Regions from separate parts of the Bacillus sp. iso_77 genome, predicted to be linked through region 2. Evidence: predicted binding sites of a transcription regulator. Region 2 holds the regulator's gene; the other holds the start of a gene.

Region 1 (8,296 bases), 280 kb from region 2:
TGCATCATTATCTGCATGGCTTCCAAATACGCATAAAACGTATGCAGCGAAGTTTAAAGGAAAATATGATGATCTTGGTACAAGTATGAAGGGTCTTCGCATGGGTCTCGTTGTTCCGACTTATATGAAAAACGTCAACTCGATCGAAGATTTGAAAAAATAGCCAATTGTATAACAGTTCCCTTATAATAGAAGGGAGCATATGGAAAAAGCAGTCTGCTCAAAAAGCGACTGCTTTTTCTTATATATAAGGATGGTGGATGAGTTGTCGATGGTGGAAAAACCAATGATGATTTTCCTGCACGGTGGAGGCGTAAGCAGCTGGATGTGGCAGGAGCATATGGAAATATTCAAGGAAACGTATGAATGCTATACCCCTGATTTTATTGGTCACGGGACAAGAGCAAATGAAACATCGTTTTCCATGCGAGAAAGTGCTTTTGAAATCATTTCATGGATAAAGGAGCATGCACATGGTCGTACAGTCATTCTAATTGGCTTCTCTCTAGGTGCACAGGTAGCCGTTGATGTGTTATCGAGAGAGCCAGACATCGCAGACATCGCCATTATCAATAGCGCCCTTGTGTTGCCATTACCATGGCTCTATTTGATGGTAAGGCCCATTTTACCTCTTACATATCCGTTATTAAAAAAAGATTGGTTCATCCAGCTGCAAGCAGAAAAGATGGGACTTCCAAACGATGTACTGGATTATTATGCAGCGGATTCCAAACAATTGCAGAAGAAGACGCTGCTTACGATGTTTCAAGAAAATCTTCATTACAAGCTCCCTGAGACGTTTCAACAAGCGAAGGCACGGATTCTTGTGACAGTGGGAGAAAAGGAAAAGAGCATTATGACTAGGTCAGCAGAGAAAATCACGAATGCACACCCGAATGCAGCCGGGTTCATCGTTCCTGACATTGGACATACGTTTACTTTTGAAAAGAAAGAACTTTTTGTCGACATGATCAAAAGCTTTATAGAAGAGCGTGCGTTACCAGCGGAATTAAAGGAAATAAGGAAGCTAGGCCATTTAGAAAGTGAAGATGAGCATAAAAGGGGCAGGCATGTATAAGACATTGTATGATATAGGTATAAAACGCTTACAGATGCATGGGTGTATGGATGGAAGCTCGTAAGTGAGCCATGAAGGAGGAAGCATGAGTAAAAACTATATCATATTTGGTGCGAGTCAAGGATTAGGGGATGCCTTTGTAAAAGGTCTTCCTTCAAGTGGAGATACAGTATGGATTGTGTCACGAAGTGAACCAAGCAGTTTGAATATAGATGACGGAGTGCGTAGAATCTGGCTGAAGATCGATTTATCAAGCCAAACCCATATCCCTTTTATGCTCGAAGCATTGAAGAATCAAACAATTGATGTACTCATTTATAACGTCGGTTTATGGGAAAAACGCGGCTTTGAAGATGATTATTCTTTCGATTTTGATCAACCGGAGGATATCGCTCATTTAATCAATGTGAACGTTACCTCAACGATTACCTACATCCAAGCTCTGCTTCCGCACGTAAGGACATCTGAGAATGGAAAGATCATCGTCATTGGTTCTACTGCGGGACTTGACCATACGAATTTGTCTCAGGTTTCTTTTGTTGCTTCTAAATTTGGGCTTCGTGGTATTGTGAACGCACTAAGAGAGCACGTGAGGAAAGATAAAATATCCGTTACCTGTATCAATCCAGGAGAGCTGGCGGCAGAAGTTCCGTACGAAGATGGCGCTGAAAAAGCCATTGCTCTGTATGATGAAACGAGAATACCTGTACAAGATATTGTCGAGCTGGCAAGGTGTGTCATTCATCTATCCAGGGTGTCCTGTGTCAAAGAAATCAATGTACCGGCAATGACAGATGTGAATGCGTAAAATAAAGGAGACCACCCTCTTCAGGAAAGACGGGTGGTTTTTTTATTTTACGATGAATGCTGCTGAAGTGTTTCGTATACAGCTTCCGTCAAAATCTCAATGCCGGTAAAAATGGCAGAGCGGTCAAATGTCATATAAGGATGGTGAAGCCCTGGTTTTAAATCACAGCCTAAACCAAGCATCGTCGATTTAATATGCGGAACTTCAGCTGCATAAAAATGAAAGTCCTCTCCGCCTGTCGTCACGATCGGTGGATCGAGCTGTTCTTTGCCTAGCACTTGCTCTATGGCATGTGACATGATCTCCACAGCTTCTTCATTTAATGTCGCAGCTGGAAGACGATGATCAGTTGAAAGTGTGATAGAGGCGCCAAAAGCATCCGCTACAGAATGGCATGCTCTTTCAATTTCCTTTTCTAATTCATCCATCACTTCGTTTGTCTGTGCCCGAACGTCGAGTGTAAAAGAGGCCTTGCCAGGGATGATGTTGGAGCTGCCACCGCCTGCATTTAAATTGGTCATTTTCACAGAATGGGCGACTCGTGGATCGACATGGATATGCGCCAGTCTCTGCACAAGCGTAGATGCAACTTCGATGACGTTGACCCCAAGGTGCGGGCGTGCACCGTGTGCTTCCTCCCCTAGAATGGTCCCGACGTAATGATTACTTGATCCGTGCAAAATGGCAGGAGCGCAGCGTCCGTTTAAGGTTTCTTGAATTGGGCGCACATGCACCCCGTATAAATAATCGACGTCAGCTAACACACCTTTTTCGATCATCTTTAAAGCGCCGCCTCCTCTTTCTTCGGCAGGCTGAAAAATGAATCGGATCGTGCCACTTGGGAGTTTTTTTTCTTTCAATGCCATGAATGTCCCAAGTGCCATCGTCATATGTGCATCGTGTCCGCATGAATGGTTGGCTTGAAATACACCATCTACTTCCTGCCACAGTGCGTCAATATCGGCTCTCACAGCAACCACTGGTGCGCCTTCCCCAATTTCACCGATTACCCCTGTACAGTCTTCAAATGTTCTCGTTTTACAGCCTAATTTCTTTAATAGAGCTTCAATATAAGCTGTCGTATTTGTCTCTTCCCAGCTGATTTCTGGATGGGCGTGCAGATGTTCAAAGATGTCTGTTACGGTTTGTTTCATCTCGTTTGTCAAAGTTGTCATGAGAAGCCTCCTTGCTGACAGATAATCTGCCAAAACATTCTTTTAGTGAAATAATATTGATCTTAAATATCATCAGTGTTTATAATATAACACATCATTTTATTATTCAGAAAATTAAGTGAAATTCCGATCGGGACAAAGGGGTTTTGACAGATGAAAACAGCGACAGTATCAGCACCTGAGAAACAAAAAAGAAAACTTCAGATGCCGGATGCATATGTACTCTTATTTATGATTGCTTTAATTTGTACGATCGCAACGTATTTTGTACCAGCCGGTGAATTTGATCGGAAAACGTCAGGAGAGATCACAACAGCTGTTCCTGGCAGTTATCACCGTATTGATCAATCACCAGTTAGTCCGGTTGGTTTTTTTACAGCGATTCAAGAAGGGATGGTTGGTTCATCCTCTATTATTTTTCTGATTCTTTTTACTGGCGGAACCATTGCGATTTTAGAAAAGACAGGTGCCATTAACGGGATGATTCACAATGTCATCAGCCGGTTCCAAACGAAACAGCTATTGTTTATTTGTATTGTTGGCGGATTGTTTTCTGTACTTGGGACGACCGGAATTGTGGTGAACTCGGTCATTGGTTTTATTCCTATTGGGATCATTGTGGCACGTTCTTTAAAGTGGGATGCAGTGGCGGGAGCGGCGGTTATTTACATCGGCTGTTATGCAGGTTTTAACGCAACTATTTTGTCTCCATCTCCATTAGGTTTATCACAAACGATTGCAGAACTGCCGATTTTTTCTGGTATTGGGCTGCGTGTCATCATTTATCTTTGTTTTCTCCTATCTAGTATTGTGTACATCTATTTATATACAAAACGCTTGAAAAATAAAGAAAAGGGAAGCCTGCTTGGTGACGAGTGGTTTCCAGCTAAAGGGCTAGGAGGAGCTGATGCGGAATCTGTGGACAAGCCTGAATTCACCGGTAGACATAAGCTGATTTTAGCGGTGTGCGGTTTGTCGCTTGGGGGTTTTTTATATGGTGCGCTTCAGCTCGGCTGGACCGATAAGGAAATGGCTGGTGTATTCATTTTCATGGCAATTGCTGCTGGTCTGCTTGGGGGATTAGCTGCCAATGATATTGCAAAAACGTTTATTGTCGGCTGTCAAAGCCTTGTATACGGCGCACTCATTGTCGGCATGGCACGCTGCATTTCAGTCATTTTGGAAAACGGCAAGCTGCTTGATACTGTGGTGAATGGGCTTGCGAGTATGCTGACAGGGTTTAGTCCAATCGCTGGTGCGATCGGCATGTATATCGCCAGTGCGCTCCTTCACTTTTTGATTTCATCAGGATCAGGAGAAGCGGTTGTTTTTATACCGATTCTTGCGCCGCTTGCTGATTTAATGGGTATCACGAGACAAGTAGCGGTAGAAGCAGTGATGCTCGGTGAAGGGGTGGTCAACTGCGTGAATCCGACTTCAGGTGTGTTGATGGCTGTCTTGGCTGCAAGTGGGATTCCATACGTGAAATGGCTGCGTTTTATGGTGCCGCTTGCGCTCATTTGGTTCGTCATCGGCCTTGTCTTTATTTGTATCGGTGTCATGATCAATTGGGGACCTTATTAAATAAGAAAGAAGCTGCCAAAGAGTGTTTGGCGGCTTTTTTCTTATGAGAAAATGTATGGGGACAGCAGTTTAAAACCACAATAAGAGTGTTCACAAAATGGCTACATTATTTTTTTGAGCAATCCCCTTGCAAAAGTTTGTGAAGTATTGCACAATAAGAATGTGAAATACTTCACATATAAAAACAACCTAGTTTTACTCAGGAGGATGAGATAAATGACAAACGAAAAAGTAAACAAAGTAGCACTTATTGGAGCAGGTTTTGTCGGCAGCAGTTATGCCTTTACATTAATAAATCAAGCGATCACAGATGAATTGGTAGTCATCGATTTGAATCAAGATAAAGCAATGGGTGATGTCATGGATTTAAACCACGGGAAAGCATTCGCCCCGCATCCTGTGAATACTTGGTATGGAGATTATGAGGATTGTCAGGATGCTGACATTGTATGTATCTGCGCTGGTGCAAACCAAAAGCCAGGTGAAACGAGACTTGATCTTGTTGAGAAAAATTTAAATATATTTAAAGGCATTGTAGACAATGTGATGAAAAGCGGATTCGATGGTATTTTCTTAGTTGCTACGAACCCAGTTGATATTTTGACATATGCGACTTGGAAATTCAGCGGACTGCCAAAAGAACGAGTGGTTGGTAGTGGAACAACGCTTGATACGGCAAGATTCAGATACATGCTTAGTGAGTACTTTGAAGCAGCGGCGCACAATGTGCATGCGTACATCATTGGAGAGCATGGGGATACAGAGCTTGCTGTTTGGAGCCATGCGAATATCGGAAGTGTACCGATCACAGAATTAATGAAGAGAAATGACCAATACAAACAAGAAGATTTAGACGACATCATGGAAAATGTCCGTCATGCCGCTTACCAAATCATTGAGAAAAAAGGCGCGACTTATTACGGTGTAGCGATGAGTTTAGCCCGTATTACTAGAGCCATTTTACACAATGAAAACAGCATTTTGACTGTCAGCACTTATTTAGATGGAGAATACGGAGCAGAAGATGTCTACATTGGTGTACCTGCCCTCGTGAACCGAAATGGTGCAACAGAAGTGATGGAGCTCGCACTGAATGACACAGAAAAAGAAAAGTTCGCACACAGTGTGAATGTGTTAAAAGAAATTTTAGCTCCTCATTTTTAATCAATCAAAGGCAACCTATCTGAGCAGAAAAGGATGAATCACTATGTGGCAGCAAATATATGATCCGTTTGGTAATGAGTTCGTCAGTGCATTGGTGGCCATGCTTCCAATCTTGTTTTTTCTACTTGCATTAACTGTATTTAAGTTAAAAGGTGTATTAGCCGCTTGTTTTACCTTGATCGTCAGTTTTGTAACAGCTGTTTTCTTCTTTCATATGCCAATTGAAAAAGCATTCTCTGCTGTGGTGCTCGGTGTATCTAATGGGCTGTGGCCGATTGGATATATCGTCATCATGGCCGTATGGCTCTATAAAATTGCTGTGAAGTCTGGAAAGTTTGATGTCATTCGTTCTAGTATTGCAGGAATTTCTCAAGATCAACGGTTACAGCTCTTATTAATTGGTTTTAGTTTTAACGCATTTTTAGAGGGAGCCGCTGGATTCGGTGTACCGATTGCGATTAGTGCCGCTCTTTTAACAGAGCTTGGGTTTAAACCACTGAAAGCCGCCATGCTCTGCTTGATTGCAAATGCTGCGTCTGGCGCTTTTGGTGCAGTAGGTATTCCGGTTATTACAGGGGCGCAAATGGGAAATATGACGCCGCTTGAGCTGTCTCAAACCCTTGTGTACACCATTCCGTTTATTTCTTTCTGTATTCCGTTTCTGCTTATTCTCATTGTAGACGGCTTTAAGGGGATCAAAGAAACACTTCCAGCCTTGCTTGTTGTGAGTGGAAGCTATGCGATTCTGCAGGCTGTTACAATGGTCACGATGGGTCCTGAGCTTGCCAATATTATTTCAGCTTTAGCGAGTATGGGAATTTTGGCTTTATTTCTTCGAAAATGGCAGCCGAAACATATTTATCGTGAAGCAGGGGCACCAGCCATTGAGAAGAAACAAACGTATAGCGGGGTTGAGGTGCTGAAAGCATGGTCTCCGTTTTATATTTTAACTGCCGTCATTACTGTATGGAGCCTACCAGCTTTTAAAGCATTATTTGCTGAAGGAGGACTGCTCAACTGGACAACCATTTTAGTGAAAATGCCGTTTCTGCATCAGCAAATTGTGAAATTACCGCCAATTGCTCAAACAGAAACACCGATTGATGCGATCTTTAAAATTGATGTTATTAGTGCAACAGGTACCGCTATTCTAATTGCAGTGATGCTGACAGGATTGTTCAGCAGACATATTACATTAAAAGAAGGGGCTGCCTGCTTAAATGCAGCGGTCAAAGAGCTTTGGGTCCCTGTTCTTACGATTTGTTTTGTCATGGGCTTTGCCAACTTGGCGAACTTTGCAGGTCTAAGTTCTGCTATCGGACTAGCGCTTGCTAAAACAGGCGATTTATTCCCGCTTGTCAGCCCAGTGCTTGGCTGGATCGGCGTGTTTATTACGGGATCTGTTGTGAGTAACAATGCCTTATTCGGTAACCTTCAAGCAGTCACCGCTTCTCAAATCGGCTCTCAGGCAGGTTTGTTAATCGGGGCAAATACGACCGGTGGTGTGATGGCGAAATTAATTTCTCCACAATCCATTGCCATTGCAACAGCAGCTGTTGGAGAAACAGGTAAAGAATCTGAGCTCTTCCAAAAAACAGTGAAGTACAGCTTCATTTTGCTCGGCATCGTATGTATATGGACATTCATTCTTGCTCAATTTATATAGGTTGATCGATTGATTGAAAAATGGAAGACTGAGAGATTTCTCAGTCTTTTTTTTATGTGGATTCTCGTGTGACAAGCCGAGTAGGTAGCTGAATATGTTCACGTTGTAATGGTTTTTGATCTTGGAGCAGCTGAATCATTTGTTTTACAGCCTGCTGGCCGAGCTCGACGATGGGGATGTCGATGGTCGTGATCGTTGGTGCTGTCACCTCACAAATGTCTTGATTGTCATAACCGATCACCGCTAAATCCTTAGGAATGTGATATCCATATGAAATGGCTTGTTTAATGAGGCCTGCTGCCACTTGATCATTGCCGGTGAAAATCGCATCCGGCGCATCCGGCATCCGGTGGATTAAGTCCATTAAACGAAAGCCGTCCTCAATGGTAAAAGCCTCGCCGAACAGCCAATCTTCTTTAAGCGGCAAACCGTGATCAGAAAGCGCATCAAGATAGCCTTGCTTTCTTTGTTTTTGCGCTTCACTGCTTTCTGTATCAAAGCAAAATCCAATGGATGTACGCCCTGATTGAATCAAGTAGTCAACCGCTTTATAAGCAGCTTCCCGCTCATCATATCCGATAATCGGAATGTCTGCTGTTTGATGAAATTCATTTGCCATGACGATCGGGCCGTTTGCTAAAAATGGCTCGATTGTTGCCCACTTATTTTCTAACGCCCCCAATATGACACCATCTACTTCTTTTCTTTTTAATAATTGAAGCCCTTCAAGTTCTGCTGATTCTTGATAAAACGTCTGGAGCACGATGGCTTTATACCCTTGATCCAGCGCTTCCTTTGAAATGCCTTTAATCAATTGTGCA
Region 2 (8,296 bases):
CTCAAGAACCACGTTACGTCCTTTAGGTCCTAAAGTTACTTTTACAGCATCTGCAAGTGCATCTACACCACGTAACATCGCACGACGTGCTTCTTCACTGAACTTAATATCTTTTGCCATAATAACGAAACCTCCTCAGTCTTTTTAGAAATTTATCTCAATCTTTGTTTATGTGATTAACCAATAACAGCTAAAATGTCGCTTTCACGAAGGATTAAATATTCTTTTCCTTCATATTTCACTTCAGTACCTGCATATTTTGAGAAGATAATGCGGTCGCCTGTGTTTACTTCTAACGCAACGCGCTCACCACTTTCAAGTACACGACCTGAACCTGCTGCAACAATTTTACCTTCTTGCGGTTTTTCTTTTGCAGAATCCGGTAAGACAATACCGCTAGCGGTTTTTTCCTCAGATTCAACGAGTTCAATGATTACGCGATCGCCTAATGGCTTTAACATAAGAAACAACCTCCTCAATTTTTATATGTAGTCTTTTTTAGCACTCATCACTAGTGAGTGCTAACACATTTATTATAATAAAGAATGTCTTCTGTAATTTCAAGTAAAAACCTTTAAAAATTTTTACGCTTTCATGATCTTTTTTTATCACCGATTCTTTCCTTTTCAACGAAAAAGAAGACTTGTGTTACAATAAATCTAGTTCTTTTAGTAAAGGGGTTTTCGTTACTTGAAAAAACAATATTGGTACATCATCTTAACGTATATATTGGTGCAATTTTCTGCGTTTCCGTATGTGTTCATCATGAAGTGGTTAGGTTACATTCAGACACCGATGACACAAGCAGAGCTCTCCAAATTGTCAGGAACATGGACAATCATCAGCTTCTGTATTGGACTAATCATTATTCTGCTCATCCTTCGGACTGTACCAAAAGCTTCACTTCGAAATGAAGCACCGGCATCAGTCGGCGTGGCAATCGCTTGGATCATTGGCGGTTTCTTTCTTTCCCTCTTTGCACAATCCATTGCGGGGGCGATTGAACAATATGCATTTGGCATTAGCCGAGAATCCGAAAATACTCAAAACATTTTAGCCATTATGGATGCAGTTCCATGGCTTGTAATCGTCATCGCTCTGATTGGACCGATATTAGAAGAAATCATTTTTCGAAAAATCATTTTTGGTGTGGTTTATGAAAAAACGAATTTTTTCATTGGCGCACTTGTCAGTTCAGTGGTTTTTGCTGCTGTACACAATGATTTCCCACATATCTTGCTCTATACCGCAATGGGCTTTACATTTGCCTTTTTATATGCGAAAACAAAACGAATCATTGTGCCAATCGGTGCTCATATGCTGATGAATTCGCTCGTTATCCTTGTGCAGATTGAGCCAGTAAGAAAAATGATTGAAGAACAATCTCAAACTATGCAAATGATTATTGGAGGCTTTTTCTCATGAGAAACCCTGTCGTATGGGGCATTATTTATTTTGCCGTAGGTGTGGCGTTCACCTATATGGCCATTCAAAATCCAGGTGACATGTGGTCATTTTACAGCATTTTGCTGATGGTGTTTGCGGCCTATAATATCAATATCGCGTTAAAAATGTTTGCTTTTTCTGTCAAAATGAAAAAACAGCAGCAAAAATAAAGCAAAAACCATTTTCCGCCGTTTGGAAAATGGTTTTTTTATGGAGGTCATGTTTTCATGGAACACGAAAAACTGAACATCATGAACAATCAGCATGAAACGATTGGTACAGCCGCTCGATCTGATATCCATGCTGAGGGCCTTTGGCATGAAACCTTTCATTTCTGGCTTTTAAAAAAGGAAGATGACACAGTGTTTCTCTATTTTCAGCTGAGGAGCCCCTCCAAAAAGGATTTCCCTTCTCTATTTGATATCACCGCAGCAGGCCACCTTCTCGCAGATGAACAGCCTTCTGATGGCATCAGAGAAGTCGAAGAAGAGCTTGGTCTCTCCATCTCGTTTGAGAACCTTACCTTTGCTGCTGTTATTAAAGATGAAATCCATATGCCTTCGTTTACCGATCGTGAGTTTTGCCATGTGTATCTTTATATGGATCAAAAAGAGCACATGGATGTCCATCTACAGAAAGAAGAAGTTGCTGGACTTTATAGAGCAAGGTTGATGGATGCACAGCAGCTTTTAAGTAGAGAATGCGAAAAAATGAACATCGAGGGCTTTGAAGTGGATGCAGACGGCAAGCGACGTGAGGAAAAGAGAGAGGTCCGTGTACATGATTTTGTTCCGCATGAACCTGCCTATTATGAGCATCTCTTTCAAGCAATCAATCAATTTCTTTCACAATAGAAAAAGCATCGTGACCCCTATTTGGATCACGATGCTTTTTTATGAGACAACATCATTTTCTTTCTCCTCTGTCTCTGTTTGCTGCATTTTGCGATAGGTCACTCTTGAAATGACAATACTCACTTCATACAAAACGAGCATTGGCAAGGTAACCATGAGGTGAGAAACGAGCTCTGGCGGTGTAATCAGTGCGGCAATGACAAGGAGGACAAAATAGGCATACTTCCGTATTTTTGATAAAAACATCGGTGTAATGATACCAAGTCTAGTGAGAAACATCAACACGACAGGCATCTGAAACAAAAAGCCAAATGGAAGTGTTAACTGCATCAGAAATGTAAAATACTCATGAATCCCAATCACTTGCTCCACATGTAAATCATTTGACATCCGTATCATAAAATCGACGACAAATGGAAACAAAATAAAATAAGAGAAAGCCACACCGCTCAGAAATAAAAGCAGTGCAATCGGAATATAAGCAAGTGTCACCTTTCTTTCTTTTTCATATAAGCCAGGACTCACAAACGCCCAAAGCTGATATAAGATCACGGGACACGTCAAAACAAGAGCAATGACAAAAGCGAACTGCATAAACACGTACAGTGGATCTGTGAGCTTAAACGCGTTCAATGTCAGTGTGGCCGCTTCATCGGTATTTTGTAAATACACAATGACCGGCTTAGCGAGAAAAAAACCTGCCACCATAAAGGTGACAAAAAACATCGCAATGATCACTAAACGTTTTCGCAGTTCCACAATATGCTCCATAAGCGGCATATCTTTGACATTCATGAAGCTCATCCTATTCTACTGATCTTCTTTTTTCTTTTTTTCTTCCTGATCATCAGCTAAACCTTTTGTGGCATTTTTGAATTCACGTAATGTATCTCCTGCTGCTCTTCCTAATTCAGGAAGCTTTTTCGGCCCAAAAATAATGAGCGCAACAACCGCAATCAGAACCAAACTTCCAGGACCGATCGGACCCATTTGCTCCACCCCCTTTACCCCTTTTCGTCAGTCCTCCTGTGTAACAGAGTAATGCTTTAAGAAATACACAAGAGACTGAAGTTCAACCGCCAAATCTATATGATGAATTCGAATGTGTTCCGGCACATTCAATCGAGCCGGCGTAAAGTTAAGAATTCCTTTGATGCCAAGGGCAATCAAACGATCTGTAATGGATTGAGCTGCTACGGCAGGCACTGTCAAAATCGCAACAGGAATATCTCCTACCTCTTGCACATGCTCTTCAAGCTTATCCAAATCATAGACAGGCACGCCGCCTATCTCACTTCCTATTTTACTCTCATTGACGTCAAAAGCCATTGAAATTTTTGTATTATTATTTTTAATGAAATTATAGTGTAAAAAAGCAGTCCCTAAATTCCCGACACCGATGAGCATGACATTCGTCATTTCATCTTGGTCAAGGGTCTTTCTAAAGAAGGTCAAGAGGTAATCGACATTATAGCCATACCCTTTCTTCCCAAGTGCACCAAAGTAAGAAAAATCTCGGCGAATGGTGGCAGAATCCACTTTGACTGCATCACTAAGCTCTGCCGATGACACCCTTTGTTTTCCTGATGCATGCAGATTTTTTAAAAAACGGTAGTAAAGCGGCAAACGTTTGGCTGTCGCTTGTGGAATTTTTGACTGGTCTATATTCATATAAGATCCTCCAACTTAAATATCAGATGCTCTGTGAAAATCACCGTTTTTCCCGCCTGTTTTTTCTACTAGATAGGTCGGGCCGATGATCATCCCTTTGTCTATTGCTTTGCACATGTCATAAACGGTCAGTGCACATACTGAGGCAGAAGTGAGCGCTTCCATCTCCACACCCGTACTTCCTTTTGTTTTCACCTGTACTTGTATGTTCAGAATGTACGCATTTCCGTCTTCCTCCCAATCAAAGGAGATATCGACACCTTTTAATGCAAGCGGATGACACATTGGAATGATGCTGGACGTTTGCTTTGCTGCCATAATTCCAGCTACCTGTGCGACAGATAGTACATCCCCTTTTCCAATGTCATGCTTTTGTATTTGATGAAATACTTCTTTTATCATACGAACGCTTGAAACAGCAACGGCAGTTCTCACTGTAGACGATTTGTCACTAATGTCGACCATCTTTGCTCTTCCTTGTTCGTTAAAGTGGCTAAATTGACTCATCTTTCAACGCTCCCTCACTCAAATCATACACTATTTTTTCCTATCTGTCTTTCATTTGACCATGGCAGCCGTATGTAAGATTTGCCGGTTTACTGCTGATAAGCTACACTTAACATATTATAGCAGAGGTGAAGTTACATGATGATTCTACAAGTGAATCAGCTGTCCAAATCGTTTGGCGCTGATACCGTTTTAACGAATATAAAATTGGAAGTCAAAGCGAGGGATCGTATTGCCATTGTCGGTCGTAACGGTGCAGGAAAATCCACGCTTTTAAAAATCATTGCCGGTCAAATGTCTTACGAACAAGGTGAGATCATCAAACCGAAAGACCTATCCATTGGATATCTAGCACAGCATACAGATGTGACGTCTACACGTACGCTAAAAGACGAACTACTATCCGTTTTCGATCATTTAAAAGAAATGGAACAAGAGATGAGAACCATAGAAGAGAAAATGGCTTCTTCCACAGGAACAGAATTAGATTCTCTAATGAAAACCTATGACAGACTGCAACAAGCATTTAAAGATCAAGGCGGCTATCAATATGAAGCAGATGTCCGCTCCATTTTACACGGACTCGGCTTTAGTCATTTTGAAGATCATACAACCGTCCAATCCTTAAGCGGCGGTCAGAAAACCCGTCTAGCGCTTGGAAAGCTATTATTGATGAAACCAGAACTCTTGATTTTGGATGAGCCAACCAACCATCTAGATATTGATACCTTATCATGGCTTGAGCAGTATTTGCAAAATTATACAGGAGCCATCCTCATCGTTTCCCATGACCGATACTTCTTAGACAAAGTCGTGAACCATGTATATGAAGTGTCAAGAACAGCGATGAAAAAGTTCGCTGGGAACTATAGTAAGTATCTTGACCAAAAAGCTGAGCAGCTAGAGCGTGATATGAAGCTGTATGAAAAACAACAAGAAGAAATTTCGAAGCTTCAAGATTTCGTGGATCGCAACTTAGCAAGAGCCTCCACCACAAAGCGTGCTCAAAGTAGGCGGAAACAGCTGGAACGGATGGATCGTTTAGATAAGCCGTTAGGAGATGAAAAATCCGCAAACTTCCATTTCGATATTATGAGGCAAAGCGGAAATGACGTGCTGAAGGTGCATGATCTCGATATTAGTTACGATAAAAAAACGCCGCTCCTCTCCTCCCTCTCTTTTCATATTAAACGTGAGGATAGCGTGGCACTCATCGGTCCTAACGGTATCGGGAAATCAACTCTTTTAAAAACCTTAACGGATACGTTAAAACCAGTAAAAGGCGAGATCAGCTTTGGTTCTCATGTGACGATTGGCTACTATGATCAGGAACAAGCCAAGCTGACATCCTCCAAAAAAGTGTTAAATGAACTTTGGGATGATTATCCCCATATGACTGAAAAAGACATTCGGACTTGTTTAGGAAACTTCCTTTTTTCAGGTGATGACGTCTTAAAGCCTGTACATGCTTTAAGTGGTGGAGAAAAAGCACGACTTGCACTGGCAAAGCTGATGCTCCAAAAAGCCAATTTCCTCATTCTCGATGAACCGACGAACCATCTTGATTTAGACAGTAAGGAAATATTAGAGAATGCACTAATTGATTATCCAGGCACCATCTTGTTTGTTTCGCATGACCGTTACTTTATCAATCGCTTGGCAACAAAAGTACTTGAGCTTTCACCAAATGAAACAAAAGAATACCTCGGTGACTACGACTATTATCTTGAAAAGAAAAACGAACAATTAGAGCTTGAAGCACTCCAAACTCAGGAGACGCATAAAAAACAAGCAGAAAAACCAGTAGAAACAGCAAAACTTTCCTATGCAGAAGAGAAAGAACTCAAAAAGAAAGAAAGACAAAAGCAGCGCCGAATTGAAGAAATTGAAGAGCGTATCGCTGTCATCGAAGACAAGCTCGTTGAAAACGAAGAGCTTCTATGTGATCCTGCTATTTTCCAAGATCACGAGAAAGTACAAGCCATTCAAACAGAAAATGATGCGCTCAATCAAGAGATGGAATCACTTTTTGCGGAATGGGAAGATCTATCAGATGCATAAAGAGTGCCCTAACGGTGCTCTTTTTTTAAGGTGAGAATCTTTATCCACAATGATACCCACAATAACATCTTGATTATTCTTAAATATTTTAAAGTTATCCACTTTATCCACAGCATTTTAATCACATATCCACATAAAAGATCACATTTATACACATTCTCTTCATTTTAAAACGAATTTTCTAACAATTGTGGATATATAACGTTTACATGTGAATAAATCGCTTTCATTTCAATAGAAAAAACTCCTGTATATCCACAGGAGTTCCAAATTTTTGACAAAGGGCTAAAATGAACTTGATTTTAGCCCTTTGTCTTCTTTTCAGCGTGATAGAAAACCTTTGCAGTCTAGGAAGGACGAGTACTGGCGCGGAGCGAATTTCATATTCGTGAGCACCAGCACGCAGGACTGACAAAGAATGCGAGGGTTTGTCTACACGCTGAAACTCCTGTATCCACAGGAGTTCTTATTCATAGGAGACAAGCGGCAGTCCAGGTTGACCGTTCATTGCCATGTCGCCTCTTATTCCCTTTTCAAATGCAATGGTTCCCGCAGCAGCAATCATGGCTGCATTGTCTGTACAAAGAGACAATGGCGGAATCATGACATTCACTTCAGGTAGCTTCGCAAATGCTGAAGTAAGGGCTTCTCTAAGACCTTTATTGGCAGCAACCCCGCCAGCTAGAACGACTTGTTTCACACCATACGCTTCAGCCGCTTTTAAGGTCTTTCCAACCAGCACCTCAATCACGCTTTCTTGGAAACTTGCAGCCAAATCCTCTGGCGCAATGGTTTCGCCCTTTTGAGACGCATTGTGTAACGTGTTGATGACCGCTGATTTTAAACCGCTGAAGCTAAAATGATAGGATCCTTCTTCAAGCCACGCTCGAGGAAGCTTAATCGTTGGCTCCCCTTCATGTGCCAATCGATCAATGTGAGGTCCCCCTGGATATGGCAGACCCATCGTCCGAGCTACTTTGTCATACGCTTCTCCAGCCGCATCATCCAACGTTTCGCCAATGACCTCAAAAGACCCATGCTCTTTCATCAAAACAAGCTCAGTATGCCCACCAGAGACGACTAGAGCTAAACAAGGAAACACCAGTTCACCAACGAGCTGGTTCGCATAAATGTGTCCAGCAATATGATGAACACCAACAAGCGGAATTTGTTGTGCAAAACTCAATGCTTTGGCTGCATTGACACCTATCAAAAGTGCACCAACTAAGCCCGGACCTTCTGTCACAGCAATGGCGTCTAAATCCTGAAAGGTCATATTGGCCTGCGTCATGACTTCTTCTAATACGATTGTCATTTGTTCCACATGATGCCTTGAAGCGATTTCTGGTACCACGCCGCCAAATCGTTTATGGCTTTCTATTTGTGAGGCGACAACATTCGCTACGATCTCTTTCCCATTTTTCACAATGGACGCAGCTGTTTCGTCACAGCTTGTTTCTATACCTAATATGAATCGATCTTTTTTTTCACTCATTTATCTTCACCCACATGACTAATGCATCTTCCCCGTTATCCGTATAATAATTCTTTCGAATAGAAGCTGGTTTAAAACCTAGCTTTTCATAAAGGGATTGTGCTGGCGTATTTGATACCCGCACTTCTAGTGAAAGATGATCTGTCTTTTTTTCTTTGCAAAATTCCATGACATATCGAAGCAGCGCTTCCCCGTATCCTTTTCCCCGGTGCTCAGGGAGAATCGCAATATTCGTAATTTGTGCATCATCCATGACAATCCA

The links. The regulator Rex, encoded in region 2, represses fermentation and respiration genes when NADH is low (regulators of the CRP and FNR family bind a similar motif). The targets are predictions, from matches to a motif close to TTGTGAAATATTTCACAA.
Region 1: the regulator Rex is predicted to act here: its motif matches at 4,806-4,823, upstream of AC0VYC_RS01745 (L-lactate dehydrogenase).

What each region holds. Positions count from the first base shown of each region.
Region 1 covers NZ_CM149683.1:319,207-327,502, forward strand. Annotated here, with positions in the region: gene AC0VYC_RS01720 (glycine betaine ABC transporter substrate-binding protein) at 1-163, shown strand, start outside; gene AC0VYC_RS01725 (alpha/beta fold hydrolase) at 272-1,078, shown strand; gene AC0VYC_RS01730 (SDR family oxidoreductase) at 1,164-1,886, shown strand; gene AC0VYC_RS01735 (M20 peptidase aminoacylase family protein) at 1,934-3,061, opposite strand; gene AC0VYC_RS01740 (YfcC family protein) at 3,215-4,645, shown strand; gene AC0VYC_RS01745 (L-lactate dehydrogenase) at 4,862-5,809, shown strand; gene AC0VYC_RS01750 (L-lactate permease) at 5,853-7,475, shown strand; gene AC0VYC_RS01755 (LacI family DNA-binding transcriptional regulator) at 7,528-8,296, opposite strand, start outside.
Region 2 covers NZ_CM149683.1:603,215-611,510, reverse strand. Annotated here, with positions in the region: gene groL (chaperonin GroEL) at 1-120, opposite strand, end outside; gene groES (co-chaperone GroES) at 177-461, opposite strand; gene AC0VYC_RS03040 (CPBP family intramembrane glutamic endopeptidase) at 691-1,425, shown strand; gene AC0VYC_RS03035 (YdiK family protein) at 1,422-1,616, shown strand; gene AC0VYC_RS03030 (NUDIX hydrolase) at 1,674-2,300, shown strand; gene tatC (twin-arginine translocase subunit TatC) at 2,340-3,104, opposite strand; gene AC0VYC_RS03020 (twin-arginine translocase TatA/TatE family subunit) at 3,111-3,290, opposite strand; gene AC0VYC_RS03015 (redox-sensing transcriptional repressor Rex) at 3,318-3,971, opposite strand; gene moaC (cyclic pyranopterin monophosphate synthase MoaC) at 3,987-4,478, opposite strand; gene AC0VYC_RS03005 (ABC-F family ATP-binding cassette domain-containing protein) at 4,617-6,539, shown strand; gene tsaD (tRNA (adenosine(37)-N6)-threonylcarbamoyltransferase complex transferase subunit TsaD) at 7,006-8,034, opposite strand; gene rimI (ribosomal protein S18-alanine N-acetyltransferase) at 8,027-8,296, opposite strand, start outside.